DNA from 3 places in the Rhodococcus sp. NPDC003348 genome. Region 2 is predicted to be linked to each of the others. Evidence: riboswitches for the same ligand, from Rfam matches in the RefSeq annotation. Region 2 holds a riboswitch; each other region holds the start of a gene.
What was found. Region 2 has a riboswitch for cobalamin ahead of metE (5-methyltetrahydropteroyltriglutamate--homocysteine S-methyltransferase). Riboswitches for the same ligand answer to the same signal wherever they lie in the genome.
Positions count from the first base shown of each region.

Region 1: linked by a shared signal. The riboswitch ahead of ACWDU4_RS23710 (cobaltochelatase subunit CobN) and the one ahead of metE (5-methyltetrahydropteroyltriglutamate--homocysteine S-methyltransferase) in region 2 are both predicted to bind cobalamin.
Region 3: linked by a shared signal. The riboswitch ahead of ACWDU4_RS26435 (VWA domain-containing protein) and the one ahead of metE (5-methyltetrahydropteroyltriglutamate--homocysteine S-methyltransferase) in region 2 are both predicted to bind cobalamin.

Region 1 covers NZ_JBSFRT010000045.1:43,818-49,598, reverse strand. Annotated here, with positions in the region: gene ACWDU4_RS23710 (cobaltochelatase subunit CobN) at 1-2,037, opposite strand, end outside; cobalamin riboswitch at 2,073-2,209, opposite strand; gene cobG (precorrin-3B synthase) at 2,219-3,376, shown strand; gene ACWDU4_RS23700 (precorrin-8X methylmutase) at 3,406-4,032, shown strand; gene cobJ (precorrin-3B C(17)-methyltransferase) at 4,032-5,567, shown strand; gene ACWDU4_RS23690 (hypothetical protein) at 5,594-5,781, opposite strand, start outside.
Region 2 covers NZ_JBSFRT010000008.1:89,717-95,497, forward strand. Annotated here, with positions in the region: gene ACWDU4_RS07800 (short-chain fatty acyl-CoA regulator family protein) at 1-910, shown strand, start outside; gene metE (5-methyltetrahydropteroyltriglutamate--homocysteine S-methyltransferase) at 979-3,264, opposite strand; cobalamin riboswitch at 3,459-3,631, opposite strand; gene ACWDU4_RS07810 (TetR/AcrR family transcriptional regulator) at 3,752-4,351, opposite strand; gene ACWDU4_RS07815 (multicopper oxidase family protein) at 4,498-5,781, shown strand, end outside.
Region 3 covers NZ_JBSFRT010000061.1:9,378-15,158, forward strand. Annotated here, with positions in the region: gene ACWDU4_RS26425 (cobyrinate a,c-diamide synthase) at 1-34, opposite strand, end outside; gene cobO (cob(I)yrinic acid a,c-diamide adenosyltransferase) at 28-642, opposite strand; gene ACWDU4_RS26435 (VWA domain-containing protein) at 733-2,670, opposite strand; adenosylcobalamin (AdoCbl) riboswitch at 2,679-2,840, opposite strand; gene mqo (malate dehydrogenase (quinone)) at 2,920-4,461, opposite strand; gene ACWDU4_RS26445 (alpha/beta hydrolase) at 4,581-5,609, shown strand; gene mtr (mycothione reductase) at 5,606-5,781, shown strand, end outside.

The DNA.
Region 1 (5,781 bases), on a different contig from region 2:
GTCGCGGATCTGCACGTCCTTGATCTCGCACAGCCAGCCGTCGACGTGCAGCAGCATGTCGTCGAACACGTCCTCCTCGGGGCGTTCGGCCAGGCCGAGGTCGTGGTCCATCTTCGCCGCCCGCATCAGCGTCCAGATCTGCTGGCGGATCGCGGGCAGCTTCGACGGGTCGAGGGCGGAGATGTTCGAGTGCTCGTCGAGCAGCTGCTCGAGCCGGGAGATGTCGCCGTACGACTCGGCGCGCGCCATCGGCGGGATCAGGTGATCGACCAGGGTGGCGTGCGCGCGGCGCTTGGCCTGGGTGCCCTCGCCCGGGTCGTTGACCAGGAACGGGTAGATCAGCGGCAGCTCGCCGAGCGCGGCGTCGGTGCCGCACGAGGCGGACATGCCCAGGGTCTTGCCGGGCAGCCACTCCAGGTTGCCGTGCTTGCCGAGATGCACGATCGCGTCCGCTTGGAAACCTCCGGCACCCGCATCAGCTGCGATCCACCGGTACGCCGCCAGGTAGTGGTGGCTCGGCGGCAGGTCGGGGTCGTGGTAGATCGCGACCGGGTTCTCCCCGAACCCGCGGGGCGGCTGCACCATCAGCACCACGTTGCCGACCCGCAGCGCCGCGATCACGATCTCGCCGTCCGGGTCGGACGTCCGGTCGACGTACAGTTCGCCGGGCGCCGCGCCCCAGTGCTCTTCGACGGCCTCGCGGAAGTCCGCGGGCAGAGTCGCGAACCAGTCGCGGTAACGGGCCGCGGAGATGCGAATCGGGTTGCCCTCCAACTGCTCCGCCGTCAACCAGTCCGGGTCCTGTCCGCCGGCCGCGATCAGTGCGTGGATCAGCGCGTCACCGTCACCGGCCGCGAGGCCGGGCAGCGCGTCCTCCCCGTCCGCCGGGCCGAGGTCGTATCCGGCCTCGCGCATCGCGGCCAGCAGCGCGATCGCGCTGGCCGGGGTGTCCAATCCGACGGCGTTGCCGATCCGGGCGTGCTTGGTCGGGTACGCCGACAGCATCAGCGCGATCCGCTTGTCCCGGTTGGGAACGTGCCGCAGCCGCGCATGCCGGACGGCGATCCCGGCCACCCGGGCGGCACGCTCGGCGTCCGGTACGTAGGTGGTCAGTCCGTCCTCGTCGATCTCCTTGAACGAGAACGGGACCGTGATGATCCGGCCGTCGAACTCGGGCACCGCGACCTGCGTCGCGACATCCATCGGGGACAGGCCGTCGTCGTTCGACTCCCACGCCTCCCGGCTGCCGGTCAGGCACAGGCCCTGCAGGATCGGCACGTCCAGCGCGGCGAGCGCGCTGACGTCCCACGACTCGTCGTCCTCCCCCGCGGACGCGCCCGCAGGCCTGCTGCCGCCGGCCGCGAGCACCGTCACGACCATCGCGTCGACGGCGCCCAGGACGTCGAGCAGTTCCGGTTCCGCGGTGCGCAGCGAGGCACAGAAGATCGGCAGGGCCCGGGCGCCGCGGTCCTCGATCGCGCGGCAGAGCGCCTCGACGTAGGCGGTGTTCCCGGCGAGATGCTGCGCGCGGTAGTAGAGCACCGCCACGGTCGGGTTCCGTGATGTCACATTGGGGGTCGTCAGGTGACCCGATGTGACATCAGGGAACCCGGGACGGTCGAGGTGTCCCCACGTCGGGGTGTGCGCCGGGGCCTCGAACCCGACGCCGGTCAGCAGCACCGTGTCCGAGAGGAACCCGTGCAGGTGCGCCAGGTTCGCCGCGCCGCCCTCGGCGAGATAGGTGTGCGCCTGCGCCGCCACCCCGGCAGGCACCGTGGACAGTTCCATCAGTTCCGCGTCTGGTGCGAGTTCGCCGCCGAGCACGACGGTGGGCTTCCCGGCGGCGAGGACCGCGTCCAGGCCCTCCTCCCAGGCCCGGCGGCCGCCGAGGATGCGGACGATCACCAGGTCGACGCCGTCGATCAGCCCGGGCACGTCGTCGACGAGCAGCCGCGCGGGGTTCGCCCACCGGTAGTCGGCGCCACTGGCTCGTGCACTGAGCAGGTCGGTGTCGGACGTCGACAGCAACAGGATCACAGGGCTGGCCTCCTCGGGGTTTCGCGCCCCACTCGGTTCGGTGGGCAGCGTCGGAGGGTCTGACTCCCCGGGAACACCCGGGTCACAGTGGCGCGACCGCACCGGATTTGCACCGGTTTCCTCACGAGCTGCCGCAATCGCCGCTGATGCTACCGGCACGGCCCCCGTAGGCTGGTGGGTGATGTCCGATACCGAATCCGCACCTGCCCGGTCCCGACCCGACGCCTGTCCAGGGGCTCTTCAGGTGCACGAGGCCGCCGACGGCGCCCTGTCCCGGGTCCGGCTGCCCGGCGGCGCGATCACCGCAGCTCAGTTGCAGGTCCTCGCGGACGCGTCCCGCGACCTCGGCAACGGGGAGCTCGAACTCACCTCCCGCGGCAACATCCAGCTCCGCGCGGTCGCCGACCCCGACGCGTTCGCGGGCCGGCTCCGTGAGTCGGGGTTGCTGCCGTCGCCTACCCACGAACGGGTGCGGAACATCCTCGCCACCCCGTTGTCCGGGCGGATCGGCGGACTCGTCGACGTCCGCGGCTGGGTGCGGGCGCTGGACGCCGGGCTGTGCGGGGACCCGCGCCTCGCGGACCTGCCGGGCCGGGTGCTCTTCACGCTCGACGACGGCCGCGGCGACGTCTCCGCGCTGAGCGCCGACCTCGGGCTCCATGCGGTTTCCCCGGACCAGGTGGCGCTGGTGCTCGCCGGCGCCGACCACGGGGTGCGGCTGCCCGCCGACGACGGGGTCGCGATGCTGCTGGACGCGGCGCGGGCGCTGCACGAGATCCGCGGCACGCGGTGGCGTCTGCACGAGATCGACGGCGGACCGCGGCTGCTGCTCGATCGGCTGGGCCTCGGGGCGACCGCCGAGCCGATCGCCTTGACCGGACCCGAGTCCGCGGGTCCGATCGGCTGGCTCGATCAGCCCGACGGCGGGGTCACCCTCGCCGCCGGCGTGCGGTTCGGGGTGCTGCCTGCGCGCCTGGCGGACTTCCTGGTCGCCGTGGAGGCACCGATCACGGTCACGTCGTGGCGGTCGATCCTGCTGCACGACCTCGACGAAGGGGTCGCCGAACAGGTCGTCCGCGTCCTCGCCCCGATGGGCCTGATCTTCGACGCGAACTCGACGTGGCTGCAGGTCAGCGCCTGCACGGGCAGGCCAGGCTGCGCGAAGTCCCTCGCGGACGTGCGGGGCGATGCGACCGACGCCGTCCAGTCCGGTCGACTTCCCGCGGAGGGCCGCCAGCACTGGTCCGGGTGTGAGCGGCGGTGCGGCCGGCCGCGTGGCGAGGTGACCGACGTCGTCGCCACCGGCGACGGCTACCGGGTGGACCCACCCGCACGCTGAGCGTGGATCGCCCCATATCGTGGGGAGCCATGACCGACTACATCCGCGACGGAGCCGAGATCTACCGTCAGTCCTTTGCCACGATCCGGGCCGAGGCCGACCTCACCCGGTTCCCCGCGGACGTCTCACAGGCCGTCGTGCGGATGATCCACGCCTGCGGTCAGGTCGACCTCGTCGACGACGTCGCGTTCACGCCCGGCGTGGTGTCCGCGGCCCGCGCCGCGCTCCGCAACGGGGCGTCGATCTTCTGTGACGCGACGATGGTGTCGTCGGGGGTGACGCGAAAGCGCCTGCCCGCCAGGAACGATGTCGTGTGCATGCTCGGCGATCCGCGGGTGCCGGTGATCGCCGACCGTCTCGGCAACACCCGCTCGGCGGCGGCGCTGGAATTGTGGGGGCCCAAGCTGGAAGGTGCGGTCGTCGCGATCGGCAACGCCCCCACCGCGCTGTTCCACCTACTCGACATGATCGACCAGGGCGCACCGAAGCCGGCGGCGATCATCGGCTGCCCGGTCGGATTCATCGGTGCCGCCGAGTCCAAGGAGGACCTGATCCTCCGCGCCGGCGACATCGAGTACATCGTGGTGCGGGGACGCCGTGGCGGCAGCGCGATCACCGCCGCCGCACTGAACGCGATCGCCAGCGAGGTCGAGTGATGGCGGGCAAACTCTTCGGCATCGGTCTCGGCCCCGGCGACCCGGAACTGGTCACCGTCAAGGCCGCGCGGATCATCGGCGAGGCCGACGTCATCGCGTTCCACAGCGCCCGTCACGGCCGCAGCATCTCCCGCGCCGTCGCCGCCCCGTACATGCGCGAGGGACAGCTCGAGGAGCACCTGGTCTACCCGGTGACCACCGAGACCGTCGACCATCCAGGCGGCTACCAGGGCGCGATCGACGACTTCTACGCGGAGGCGTCGGAGACCCTCGCCGCGCATCTCGCCGCGGGCCGGACGGTCGCCCTGCTCGCCGCCGGGGATCCGCTTTTCTACAGCTCCTACATGCACATGCACAAGCGACTGTGCGACCGCTTCGACGCCGAGGTGATCCCCGGCGTCACCTCCATCAGCGCGGCATCCGCGGCGCTCGGGGTGCCGTTGGTCGAACGGGACGAGGTGCTCACCGTGCTGCCCGGGACGCTGCCCGCCGAGGAGCTCACGAGGCGGCTGCGGGAAACCGACTCGGCCGCGATCCTGAAGCTCGGCCGCACCTTCCCCGCTGTGCGGCAGGCGCTGGCGGACTCCGGCCGCCTCGGCGAGGCCTCGTACGTCGAACGCGCCAGCACCGACAAGCAGCGGGTCCTGCGCGCCGCCGACGTCGACGAGTCGCAGGTGCCGTACTTCTCCATCGCCATCGTGCCCAGCCCGTCGAACAATCCTGCGGCGCAGCGTGACAGCGTGACCGGGGCGAGCGAAGCGACGGGGTGTGTGACCGGGGCGAGCGAAGCGACGGGGTGTGTCACGGTCGTCGGGCTGGGGCCCGGCGACGACGCGTGGACGACCCCCGAGGTGCGCGACGAACTTGCTCTGGCGACCGATGTCGTCGGCTACACCACCTATGTGAACCGGGTACCGGTGCGGCCCGGACAGAACCGGCACTCCAGCGACAACAAGGTCGAATCCGAGCGCGCCGCAATGGCTTTGGATCTCGCCAAGCGCGGGGCTCGCGTCGCCGTCGTGTCGTCGGGCGATCCCGGCGTGTTCGCGATGGCGGCCGCCGTGATCGAGATGGCCGCCGACGAGCAGTGGCGCGACGTGCCCGTGCGGGTCCTGCCCGGCATGACCGCCGCGAACGCCGTCGCCAGCCGCGTCGGCGCCCCACTCGGCCACGACTACGCGATGATCTCCCTCTCCGATCGGCTCAAGCCGTGGGACGTGGTGGCGCGGCGGATCTCCGCGGTCGCCGCCGCCGACATGGCGATGGCCGTCTACAACCCGGCGTCGAAGTCCCGGACCTGGCAGGTCGCGGCGATGAAGGACCTGTTGCTCGAACACCGCTCCCCCGATACCCCGGTGATCGTCGGCCGCGACGTCGCCGGGCCGGAGGAGAGCGTGCGGATCGTTCCGCTCGGCGACCTCGAGCCGTCCGAGGTGGACATGCGCACGCTGCTGATCGTCGGCTCTTCGCAGACGACGATCGTCGACTCCGGCGGTGAGCGGAAGGTGTTCACGCCGCGGCGCTACCCCGGCTGACCGGTACCCGCGCCGCCGACGCGGCGTCAGTGTTCGTCGTAGTGATCGCCGTGCTCGGCGTGCCGGTGGCCGTCGTGGATGTAGTCCACGTGGTCGCCGTGCGGCACCGCGACGTGGCCGCAGCCCTCGCCGTGGTGGTGTTCGTGGCTGCCGTGCACGGAGTGCTCCGCGGTCTCGCACTCGTCGACGTGGCCGGCGTGCACGCGGTGCAAGT
Region 2 (5,781 bases):
CGCCGGAAGCGGCCTCCGCCTGGGCTCACTGGACACCCAGTTGACCGCTCTCCTCGAATCGGAACACGACATCGTCGTGCGGCTGCGCACCGATCCCCCGGACCGCCCGGGCCCGAAACGGTTGTACGACGCGACCAATCGGATCCTGACGCTGTCCCGCCACCTCACTGCGGGCCAGCGGGCCTTTCAGATCGCCACGCAACTGGCATTCCTCACCCAGGCAACGGAGATCGATCGGCAGGTCGCATCGGCGGTCGGGTTGAGCGACAACGCCCGGGAACTGGCGCGGATCGGTCTGGCGAACTACTTCGCAGGTGCACTCCTGCTGCCGTACAACCTGCTTCTCGACGCGGCCGAGCAACTGAACTACGACATCGAGATGCTCGCATTGCAATTCGAGGTCGGGTTCGAGACGGTCTGCCACCGGCTGTCGACGATGCAGCGCCCGACCAGGCGCGGAGTGCCGTTCTTCTTCGTCCGGACCGACCGAGCCGGAAACATCTCGAAACGACAGTCCGCCACGGCCTTCCATTTCTCACGCGTCGGCGGGAGCTGCCCCCTGTGGGTGGTGCACGACGCATTCGGCACACCGGGGCGCATCGTCACCCAGGTGGCGCAGATGCCCGACGGCCGCACATACCTGTGGATCGCGCGCACGACGGACGACGGTGCCGGGCCGTACGGAACGCCGCAGCGCAGCTTCGCCGTCGGTCTGGGCTGCGACATCACCCATGCCGCGCGGCTCGTCTACTCGCGCGGCCTGCGACTGGACGACCGAATGTCCCCGGTGCCGATCGGCGCCGGCTGCAAGATCTGCGAGCGAACGGACTGCGCGCAGCGTGCGTTCCCGCAGATCGGCCGGTCGACCCGGGTGGACGTGAACCTCAGCAGCCGGCTGCCCTACCCGTAGGCGCTCGGCACCTGTGCGCGAGTGCGGTAACTCCCGCTGCCAAACTCGCGCACAGGTGCCGCAGGCGCCTAGAGTTCGCTGCGGACGGCGACGGTCGCCTCGACCATGTTGCGCAGCGACGCCTCCACCTCCACGGGCCCGCGGGTCTTGAGGCCGCAGTCCGGATTGACCCACAGACGCTCGGCCGGAACGGATTTCAGCGCCTCGCGCAGGGATTCCGCGATCTCGTCGGCGGACGGGACCCGCGGCGAGTGGATGTCGTAGACACCGGGACCGACGCCCAGGTCGAACCCGACCGCGTTGAGGTCGCCGAGCACCTCCATGTGCGAGCGGGCCGCCTCGATCGAGGTGACGTCCGCATCCAGGCCCGCGATCGCGTCGATGACCTCACCGAACTCCGAGTAGCACAGATGGGTGTGTATCTGGGTGTGATCGGCCACTCCCGAGCTCGCCAGCCGGAATGCCCCCACCGACCAGTCCAGGTACGCACGCTGGTCGGCGATCCGCAGAGGCAGGAGCTCCCGCAGCGCGGGCTCGTCGATCTGTACGATCACCGCCCCGGCCGCTTCGAGATCGACCGCCTCGTCGCGGATGGCGAGCGCGATCTGACGCGCACTGTCCGCCAGCGGCTGGTCGTCCCGAACGAACGACCACGCGAGGATCGTGACCGGACCGGTGAGCATGCCCTTGACCCGTTTGTCGGTGAGCGACTGCGCGTATCCGGTCCAGTCGACGGTCATCGGACGCGGGCGGGAGATGTCACCGAAGAGGATCGGCGGACGCACGCATCGGGAGCCGTAGGACTGCACCCACCCGAACTCGGTGGCCGCGAAACCGTCGAGCTGCTCGGCGAAGTACTGCACCATGTCGTTGCGCTCCGACTCGCCGTGCACCAGCACGTCCAGGCCCAGCTTCTCCTGCAGCGCAATGACGTCCGCGATCTCGGCGCGCATCCGCGCAACGTACTCGGCCTGGTCGATCGTGCCCGAGCGCAGCTCCGCACGAGCGACCCGGATACGCGAGGTCTGCGGGTACGAGCCGATCGTGGTGGTCGGCAGCAGCGGCAGACCCAGCCGCTGCGACTGCAGTTCCCGACGTTGAGGGGCAGATGCACGACCGGCCTCGCCGGCGATCTCGTCGAGCCGGCGCCGGATCTCGTCGTTGCGCAGACGCGGGTCGCTCGTCCGCGATGCGACAGCGGCCTCGGACGCCTCGAACGCCGCGGCCACCGCGTCGCGGCCCTGGGCCAGGGAGGTCGCGAGGGTCGCGACCTCCGAGATCTTCTCCGTTCCGAACGCCAGCCACGAGCGCAGGGCCTCGTCGAGGTTCGATTCCGCGTCGAGTCCGTATGGCACGTGCAGCAGCGAGCACGAGGTCGACACCGCAAGCGCGCCGGCCGACCCGAGGAGTGCACCGAGGGAGGCCAGGGCGCGGTCGAGGTCGGTGCGCCAGACGTTGCGCCCGTCGACGATGCCGGCGACCACCAGCTTGTCCGCCAGCGCGGGCACCGACCACGCGCCGGCGTCGGGGTTGCCCGCGACGAGGTCGACGGCGATCGCCTCGACGGCGGTGCTCGCCAGCGCGGGTAGCGCCGGACCGAGGTCCCCGAAGTAGGAGGCGACGAGGATCGCCGGTCGCTCCGCGGACGCGGACAGCTGCTCGTAGACCCGGCGGGCCGTCTCGATCTCGGCATCGGTGCGGTCGGTGACGAGGGCAGGTTCGTCGATCTGCACCCAGGTCGCGCCCGCCCGGGACAGCTGCCCCAGCAGGTCCTGGTACAGCGGAACCAGCTCGTCGATCCGGCCGAGCAGCTCGTCGGCACCGTCGACACCCTTCGACAGCAGCAGGAAGGTGACGGGTCCGATGACGACGGGCCGCGCCGGGACACCCTGCGCCAGGGCCTCTTCCAGCTCGCCGAGCACCTTGCCCGGGTCCAGCGCGAAGGTCGTCCCGGGCCCGATTTCGGGGACCAGATAGTGGTAGTTGGTGTCGAACCACTTGGTCATCTCGAGCGGCGCGACGTCCGCGGTGCCGCGGGCCGCGGCGAAGTAGCGGTCGAGCGGGTCCGAGATCCCCTGTACCCGAGCGGGCAGGGCACCGAGCATCGCGGCGGTGTCCAGGACCTGGTCGTAGTAGGAGAACGTACCCACCGGAACCGAGTCCAACCCGGCGTCCTGCAGCTGCGCCCACGTCTGGGCGCGCAGCGTCCGGGCCACGTCGTCCAGTGCGGCGCGGTCGATTCGTCCGGCCCAGTAGGACTCGACTGCGCGTTTGAGTTCGCGGCGCGGCCCGATCCGCGGCGATCCCAGCACCGTCGCGGTGAAACGAGGCTGATCGTCAGGTGTTGCGGTCACGAAAGTGCTCCATGGCGTGCGTAGGTGTGGCCGCCGCCGAGAGACGGGTACACCTGACGAAGCCCACCTGCCGCCCGAGGTCGGGCAGCAGCCGATACCGCCCACGACGGGGACGGCACTGTGCCGCATGCAGGCCCACCCGCCCGATCCACGAGGCGGCGAACCGCCGGGCACGGCGTGCCCGGCGCAGAGGGCAGGTCTTCGGACTCGCGGGCACCGGGTCGTACTCGACCCGACCTACTGGCCGTCGCTTCCCGGGCGGGATGCCCAGTGCTGATGACGGCGGTCGTTCCTGCATACCGCTGCGGGACAGTCCCGGATTCTCACCGGGTTCCCTCTCACCCCGACCGAGCGTGCTCGACCGGGATTCGACGCCGCGCTCCGTGCTTAGGGGCTCCTCATGACCGGGACGCGGCGAACCGACTGCACCGACGACAATAGCCGGGCGCGATCGGGTTGCGACAGGCCCCTCAGCCGGTCGAGGTCGTCAGTCTCGGGCGGTGAGGAGCGCGAAGATGCGCCGCAGTTCGTCCACCGTCGGCTCGGGCAGGTGGTCGCGCGCGTGCAGGAATCCGACACCCGCGTAGACCAGCACCCCGCTGCGCAGCCGGGCCTCCTCCGCGTCGAATCCCAGGTCGAGGAGAGCGCTCTGGACGACGGCGAACACCTGGTTGTCCAGTCGGGCAACGGAATCGGCGACCTGTGCGTCGCTGCGCGCCCAGTCCCGGACCGCGACCTCGACCGCCCAGCCGCGCTGCGAGGTCAATTGCGCGGCCATCGCCTCGAGTCGTTGGTCGCCGGGGATCGACGTCGTCTCCTTGAGCGCCTGCAGCGTCTCGTTCTGGATCTCGCACCACCGATCGGCCACCGCCTTCATCAGGTGGTCGATGTCGGTGAAGTGCCAGTAGAAGCTGCCCTTGGTGACGCCGAGCTCCTCGCACAGCCGGGTGATCTTCACCCCCGTGACACCCTCCCGGACCAGTAGGTCGAGGGCTGCCTCGATCCAGTCGTCGACGGACAGCCTGGCCTTGCCACCGGCGGCGCGGGCCGGCTTCTTCGCACCCGCCACGCCCTGTTTCGCCACCATCTCGCCTCTCTTCGAATGCCGCACTGCCATTCCAAGCTACGGCGCCCGCGGCCCGTTCACGAACCGTTCGGTGAGCAATCCCGGCACACCGCGCACGTGTGCGGCGAATCTCCACACAAACCCCGGTCCATACCATACAGTGCGGTATGGTCCTCGGTCCGAGGGAACCGAGAGTCTCGACAAGGGGTGTCACCGTGCAGGGACGGGCAATTGGACGCCGAAGTGTGTTGCGCGCACTCGGAGTCGGCGGAGTCGCGTTCGGGCTCGGCGTGGCACGTCCGGTCGCGACGGGGAGCGCCCAGACCGGCGGGTTCAAGAGCCCGCTGCTCTTCCATTCACCGCCGACGACACCGTTCCGTGCCGGCCTCGAACCATTGCCGACGGTGTCCGGTTCGAGGCTCCGAGTCGCCGCGGTCAACGCCTCCCATCGGTTCCACCCCGACCACGGCCCGGCCTCGACACTCGCCTACCGGGTCGACGACACCGCCGTCTCGTACCTCGGCCCGACGATCGAGGCCCACGTCGACCAACCCGTCGTGATGGAGGTGACCAACGAGATCCAGGGCCATCCGCTCGCCACGGATCTCGACACCAGCCTGCACGGCGTCTCCGAGACCTACCGGTCGTCCCCGCCGATCGTGCTGCACCTGCACGGCGGGGAGACCCCACCCGACAGCGACGGCCACGCCGAGCAACTGATCCATCCGGGCACCACGCTGACGCACCTGTTTCCGAATCACCAAGAGGCCGCGCACCTCTGGTATCACGATCACGCCATGGGCATCACCCGCGCCAACGTGTACGCCGGTCTCGCCGGCACCTATTTCCTGCGCGACCGCTTCGACACCGGAACCGCCGACAATCCCCTGGGCCTACCCGCCGGCGAGTTCGAGATGCCGCTGATCCTGCAAGAGCGGATTCTCCGTGCCGACGGCGGCCTGAGCCTGCGGTCGACGCCTGTCGTCCCCTCCGGTTCGTGGGAGGGCGGTGCCGTCGGAGATCTCGGCCTGGTGAACGGGGCGGTGTGGCCGGACATTCCGGTGGCGCGCGGACTGTACCGGTTTCGGGCGATCAACGGCTCGTCGTACAGCGTGTGGAACCTGCACTTCGACAACCACATGCGGTTCTGGGTGATCGGCAACGACGGCGGTCTGCTCGACGCACCGGTCCCCACGACGTCGATCCGCATGTCGCCGGGCGAGCGCTACGACCTGCTGGTCGACTTCTCCGATTTCGACGCGGGCGGTTCGGTGCACCTCTGCAACGACGAAGCACCCCCATTCCAGGCGGCGATGCTCGGCGAGGTCGCGATGCCGCTGTTCTGCCGCTTCACCGTCGGTTCGGAGCGCGGGTTCCGCGGACCCGTCCCGGCCACGCTGCGGGCGGGCGGACGCACACCCGATCCGCTGCCACCGCTGCCGACACCGTCC
Region 3 (5,781 bases), on a different contig from region 2:
TGACGACGGCAGGCGCAACCGGCTCCGTCACCACTCGATGCCCCGCTGCCCCTTGCGGCCTGCGTCCATCGGGTGCTTGACCTTCGTCATCTCGGTGACCAGGTCGGCGGCGTCGATCAGTGCCTGCGGCGCGTCCCGGCCCGTGATGACGACGTGCTGGGCGCCGGGCCGGTTGACCAGTACGTCGACCACCTCGTCCACGTCGATCCAGCCCCACTTGAGCGGGTAGGTGAACTCGTCGAGGACGTAGAACTTGTGTTCCTCGGCCGCGATTCGGCGCGCCACCTCTCGCCAACCGTCCAGCGCCACGCGGGCATGATCCTCGTCGTCACCCTTCTTGCGGGTCCACGACCAGCCGTCACCCATCTTGTTCCACTGCACCGGCCCACCGACCCCGGTGCTCTCGTGCAGGTCACCGAGGGCACGGAACGCGGCCTCCTCTCCGACCTTCCACTTCGCGGACTTGACGAACTGGAACACGGCGACGTCGAAACCCTGATTCCAGGCGCGCAGCGCCATCCCGAACGCGGCGGTGGACTTGCCCTTACCGGGGCCGGTGTGCACGGCCAGGACCGGGGCGTTGCGGCGCTGCCGAGTGGTCAGGCCGTCGTCGGGAATGTTCTCGGGGACACCCTTTGGCATACGGAATCTCCTCTACTGGAAGCGAAGTCGGGTCAGTCTGCGGCCCGGGTGGGTGGTGGGATCAGGCGGCTGCACGGGTGGGTGGCGGGATCAGGCGGCTGCACGGACGACGCCGGCGACCTGTTCCGCGGACAGTTCGGCGAGCCGGATGCAGGCGCCGCGCAACGCCGTCGCGAGTTCCGCGGCCAGCCCGAGGCGCACCATCCCGGATTCGCAGTCGACGACCACCGCGGCAACCGACACGTCCGCGAGCAACCCGGCCGCGACCTTCGCCCGCCGCACCGGATCGGCGCCGCCGGTGGCGCGGCCGTCGGTCAGCGCGACGACCATCGCGCGGCGCTGCGGGTCACGCACCCGCTCCCGCAGCACCACCTCACGGGCTTTCAGGAAGCCCTGCGCGAGTGGGGTTCTCCCACCCGTCCGCAGCGCGTGCAGGCGGCGCACCGCGACGTCGACCGAGGAGGTCGGCGGCAACACGAGTTCCGCGCTCGCGCCGCGAACCGTGATCACCGCGACCTTGTCCCGCCGCTGGTAGGCGTCGCGCAGCAGCGACACCACCGCACCGGTGACCGCGGACAGCCGGTCCCGCGCGGCCATCGAACCGGACGCGTCGACGACGAACACGATCAGGTTGCCCTCGCGTCCTTCCTTGAGCGCACCGCGGATGTCGCCGGGCGCCAACAGCATCCGGCCGTCCCGGCGGCCACGGGCCACCTGGTGCTCGGCTGCGGCGAACAGGGTGCCGACCAGGTGCAGGCCCCGCCCGGGTTCGGTGGTGGCGCGCACGGTGCGACCGCGCGGTGACCGCGACCGCGAACGCCGGCCCGGGGCGCCCTCGCCGACTCCGGGGACGGTGAGCAGCCGAGTCCGGAACTGCGCGGACGGCGCCCCCACCGGGCGTTCGCCGGCCGTGCCGGGGCCGGGCGGGGCCGGGGCATCGGCCTGCGACGGGTCGGACGGGGCGGGGTCACCGCCATCGGACTCGGGCTGCGGGGCGCCGCCGCCGGGACCGTCCGGGTCCGGGTCGGGTTCGGGATCGGGTTGCTGCCGGGCCTGCTCGTCGGCGTCACGCATCGCATCGTCGAGCTGCTGCGGGTCCAGGCCCGGTTCGTCGAACGGGTCGCGGCGACGACGGTGCGGCAGCGTCAGTTCGGCGGCGACCCGCACATCCTGCTCGGCGACCTCGGTCGCGCCGCGCCAGGCGGCGTGCGCGGTGGCGGTGCGCGCCAGGACCAGGTCGGCGCGCATGCCGTCCACGTCGAAGGACGCGCACAGGGCCGCGATGCGGCGCAGTTCGGTGTCGGGCAGTGCGACCTCGGCCAGCGCGCCGCGTGCGGCGGCGATCCGGCCGGCGGTGTCTGCGTCGGCGGCGGCGTACCGGGCGGCGAACCCGGCCGGGTCGGCCTCGAAGTCGAGTCGGCGACGGATCACCTGCATGCGGACGTCGACGTCGCGGGAGGCGGCGACGTCCACGGCCAGACCGAACCGGTCCAGCAGCTGCGGGCGCAGCTCCCCTTCCTCCGGGTTCATGGTGCCGACCAGCACGAACTTCGCCGGATGGGAGTGCGAGACGCCGTCGCGTTCGACATGGACACGGCCCATCGCGGCGGCGTCGAGCAGCACGTCGACGAGGTGGTCGTGGAGGAGGTTCACCTCGTCGACGTAGAGCACGCCGTCGTGCGCGGCGGCCAGCAACCCGGGCTGGAACGCCCGCTCGCCGTCGCGCAGCACCTTCTCCAGGTCGAGGGACCCGACGACCCGGTCCTCCGTCGCACCGACCGGAAGCTCCACCAGGCGGGCAGGGGTGCCGGAGGACGTCGGGGGCAGCAGTGCGGCGAGGGCGCGGACCACCGTGGACTTGGCGGTGCCCTTCTCGCCGCGGACCAGCACGCCACCGATGCCGGGATGGACCGCGCACAGGGTCAACGCCAGGCGCAGCTGGTCCTGGCCGACGATCGCACTGAACGGGAAGCCCGGCTCGGCAGCCGAACCCTGTTGCGGCACGGCGGCCGAATCATGTTGCGCCACGGCGACACTCCCCTCACTCCCCGGTCTCCACGCCGGGGGTCGGACGAAAGGTTCCGCCGCCGCGGCGATCTGACTTCGGACGCGCTCATGGGCCTGCGTCCGTCACAGTGGCGGGACCGTGCCTGATTCACACAGGACTTCCCCGCGGCGGAGAACATCGATGTTCGGTGCCGACTCTATCCGGTGAGACGACACCGGCCGCCACCTGGCCCGGGCGGGCAGGTGACGGCCGGTTGGGGATCCGACGGATCAGGCCGAGGCGGCTGCGGCGACCTCGGCGGGCGCCTCGAGCTCGAGGGCCTTGTTGCTCCAGTCCCACACCTCGCGGAACAGGGACTCGTTGTCCGACAGCTTCAGGCCCAGTGACGGAACCATCTGCTTGAGCTGCGGCTCCCACGCGGTCCAGCGGTCACCGAAGCAGCGCTGCAGGACGTCGAGCATCGCGGGGACCGCGGTCGACGCACCGGGCGAGGCACCGAGCAGGCCCGCGATGGTGCCGTCGGCGGCGTTGATGACCGCGGTGCCGAACTCGAGCACGCCACCGTTGCCCTTCTTGCGGATCACCTGCACGCGCTGGCCCGCGGTGATCAGTTCCCAGTCGCCGCCGGTCGCGCGCGGCACGAACTCGCGAAGGGTCTCGATGCGGTCGTCGGCCGACTGCAGCAGCTCACCGATGAGGTACTTGGTCAGGCCAAGCTCGGTGACGCCGACGCCGAGCATGGACATCAGGTTGTTCGGCTTGATCGAGCCGGGCAGGTCGGTGACCTTGCCGTTCTTGAGGAACTTCGGGGACCAGCCTGCGTACGGGCCGAACAGCAGGCCCTTCTTGCCACCGATGACACGGGTGTCGAGGTGCGGGACCGACATCGGCGGCGCACCGACGGCGGCCTTGCCGTAGACCTTGGCGTTGTGCTGGTCGATGAGCTCGGGGTTGGTGCAGCGCAGGAACTCGCCGGAGACCGGGAAGCCACCGAAGCCCTTGGCCTCGGCGATGCCGGACTTCTGCAGCAGGTGCAGCGCTCCGCCGCCGGCGCCGACGAACACGAACTTCGCGTTCACGGTCTTCTTGTCGCCGGTCCGCTGGTTGACCACCTTGAGCGTCCAGCTGCCGTCGGACTGCTTGGTGATGTTTCGCACGTCGTGACCGAAGTACACGCTGCCGCCGGTCGCGCCGATGTTGCCGAGGAGCTGCTTGGTGAGGGCGCCGAAGTCGACGTCGGTGCCACCCTCGGTCCAGTTCAGGGCGACGGGGTCGGAGAAGTCACGACCATTGGCCATCAGCGGCAGCCGCTTGGTGAACTCGTCCGGGCGCTCGGTGTACTCCATGCCCGCGAACAGCGGGTGGCCGGCGAGGGCGTCGTAGCGGGCCCGCAGGTACTTCACGTTCTCAGCCCCGTGCACGAAGCTCACGTGCGGGATCGGGTTGATGAACTCCTTGGGCTCGGTCAGGATGCCGGCCTCGATCGCGTACGACCAGAACTGGCGCGAGACCTGGAACTGCTCGTTGACGTTGACGGCCTTGGTGATGTCCACCGAGCCGTCCTTGTTCGCAGGCGTGTAGTTGAGCTCGCACAGCGCCGAGTGTCCGGTGCCGGCGTTGTTCCACGGGTCGCTGCTCTCGGCAGCGGCGGCGTCGAGTCGCTCGAACACGCTGATCGACCAGTCCGGCTGCAGCTGCCGGAGGAGCGCTCCGAGCGTGGCACTCATGATGCCCGCACCCACGAGAACTACATCGGTCTTGGTCTGTACCGCGGTGTTGTCTGACACTGGAGAATCGACTTCCTTGTCCATTGGCAGCGGCAGTCGCGCCGACTGCCCGCGCATAGGTTACCTGCGCGTATGAGCAGGGTTTACCTCGCCTCAATTGTGCGCCCCCGGCCGGTCACGAACGACCATTACGATTGTGATTTGTGACTACCTGGGTGCCGGACCTCCTCGGTGACGGCTACGAACAGACGACTCTGCCCCTCGGCGACGACCCCGACGGCGAGGGCGAGGTGGTCGCGACGCTGGTCCGGTACCGCCCGGCGGGCGCGACCCCACGCCGTCGCGCCGTGCTCTACCTGCACGGATTCACCGACTACTTCTTCCAGACGCACGTCGCCGAGCACTTCCACGACCGCGGCTACGACTTCTACGCACTCGATCTGCGCAAGTGCGGCCGGTCACGACGCCCGGACCAGACCCCGCATTTCGTGACGGATCTCGCACTGTACGACGCCGAGCTGGACTGGGCGCTGGAGACGGTCCGCGAGCAGACGCACGGCGGTTCGGTGTTGTTGACCGGGCACTCGACGGGCGGCCTGATCCTGCCGCTGTGGCTGGACCGGGTGAACCGCCGCCCCGGCGGCAGCACCGGCGCCGGCATCGCCGGCCTGATCCTCAACAGCCCGTGGTTCGACCTGCAGGGCCCGTCGTACGTGCGCAGCGCGGGCACGGTCGCGATCCGGACCGTCGGACGACTCAAGGACAGGCTCGAACTCAAGCAACCGCCGATCGACGTGTACGGCCGCACCCTGCACCGCAGTCACGGCGGCGAGTGGGACTACGACCTCGAGTGGAAGCCGTTGCGCGGCTTCGGGGTCACGTTCGGATGGCTGCGCGCGGTCCGGCGGGCGCAGGCCCATCTGCACCACGGGCTCGACATCGGGGTGCCGTCGCTGATCCTGCGGTCGAAGTCGACCCACTACTCGATGCGGTACACCGAGAAGTCGGAGGTCGCGGACCTGGTGCTCGACGTCAAGCAGATCGCGCGCTGGGCCGGATGCCTCGGCGACCGCACCACGATCGTCCCGATCGAGGGAGCCCGGCACGACGTGTTCCTGTCCCGGGAGGTGCCGCGCAAGCAGGCGTTCGACGAGGTGGACCAGTGGCTGGGCTGGCTCGAAGCGCAGGGCGTCCCGGAGGGACAGGGCATCTCGGAAGGACAGGGCACGTGACGCACTTCGACCTGGCGATCATCGGATCCGGTTCCGGCAACACCATTCTCGACGAGAGGTTCGCGGACCTGAAGGTCGCGATCTGCGAAGGCGGCACCTTCGGCGGCACCTGCCTGAACGTGGGGTGCATCCCGACGAAGATGTTCGTCTACGCAGCCGAGGTCGCCCGTAC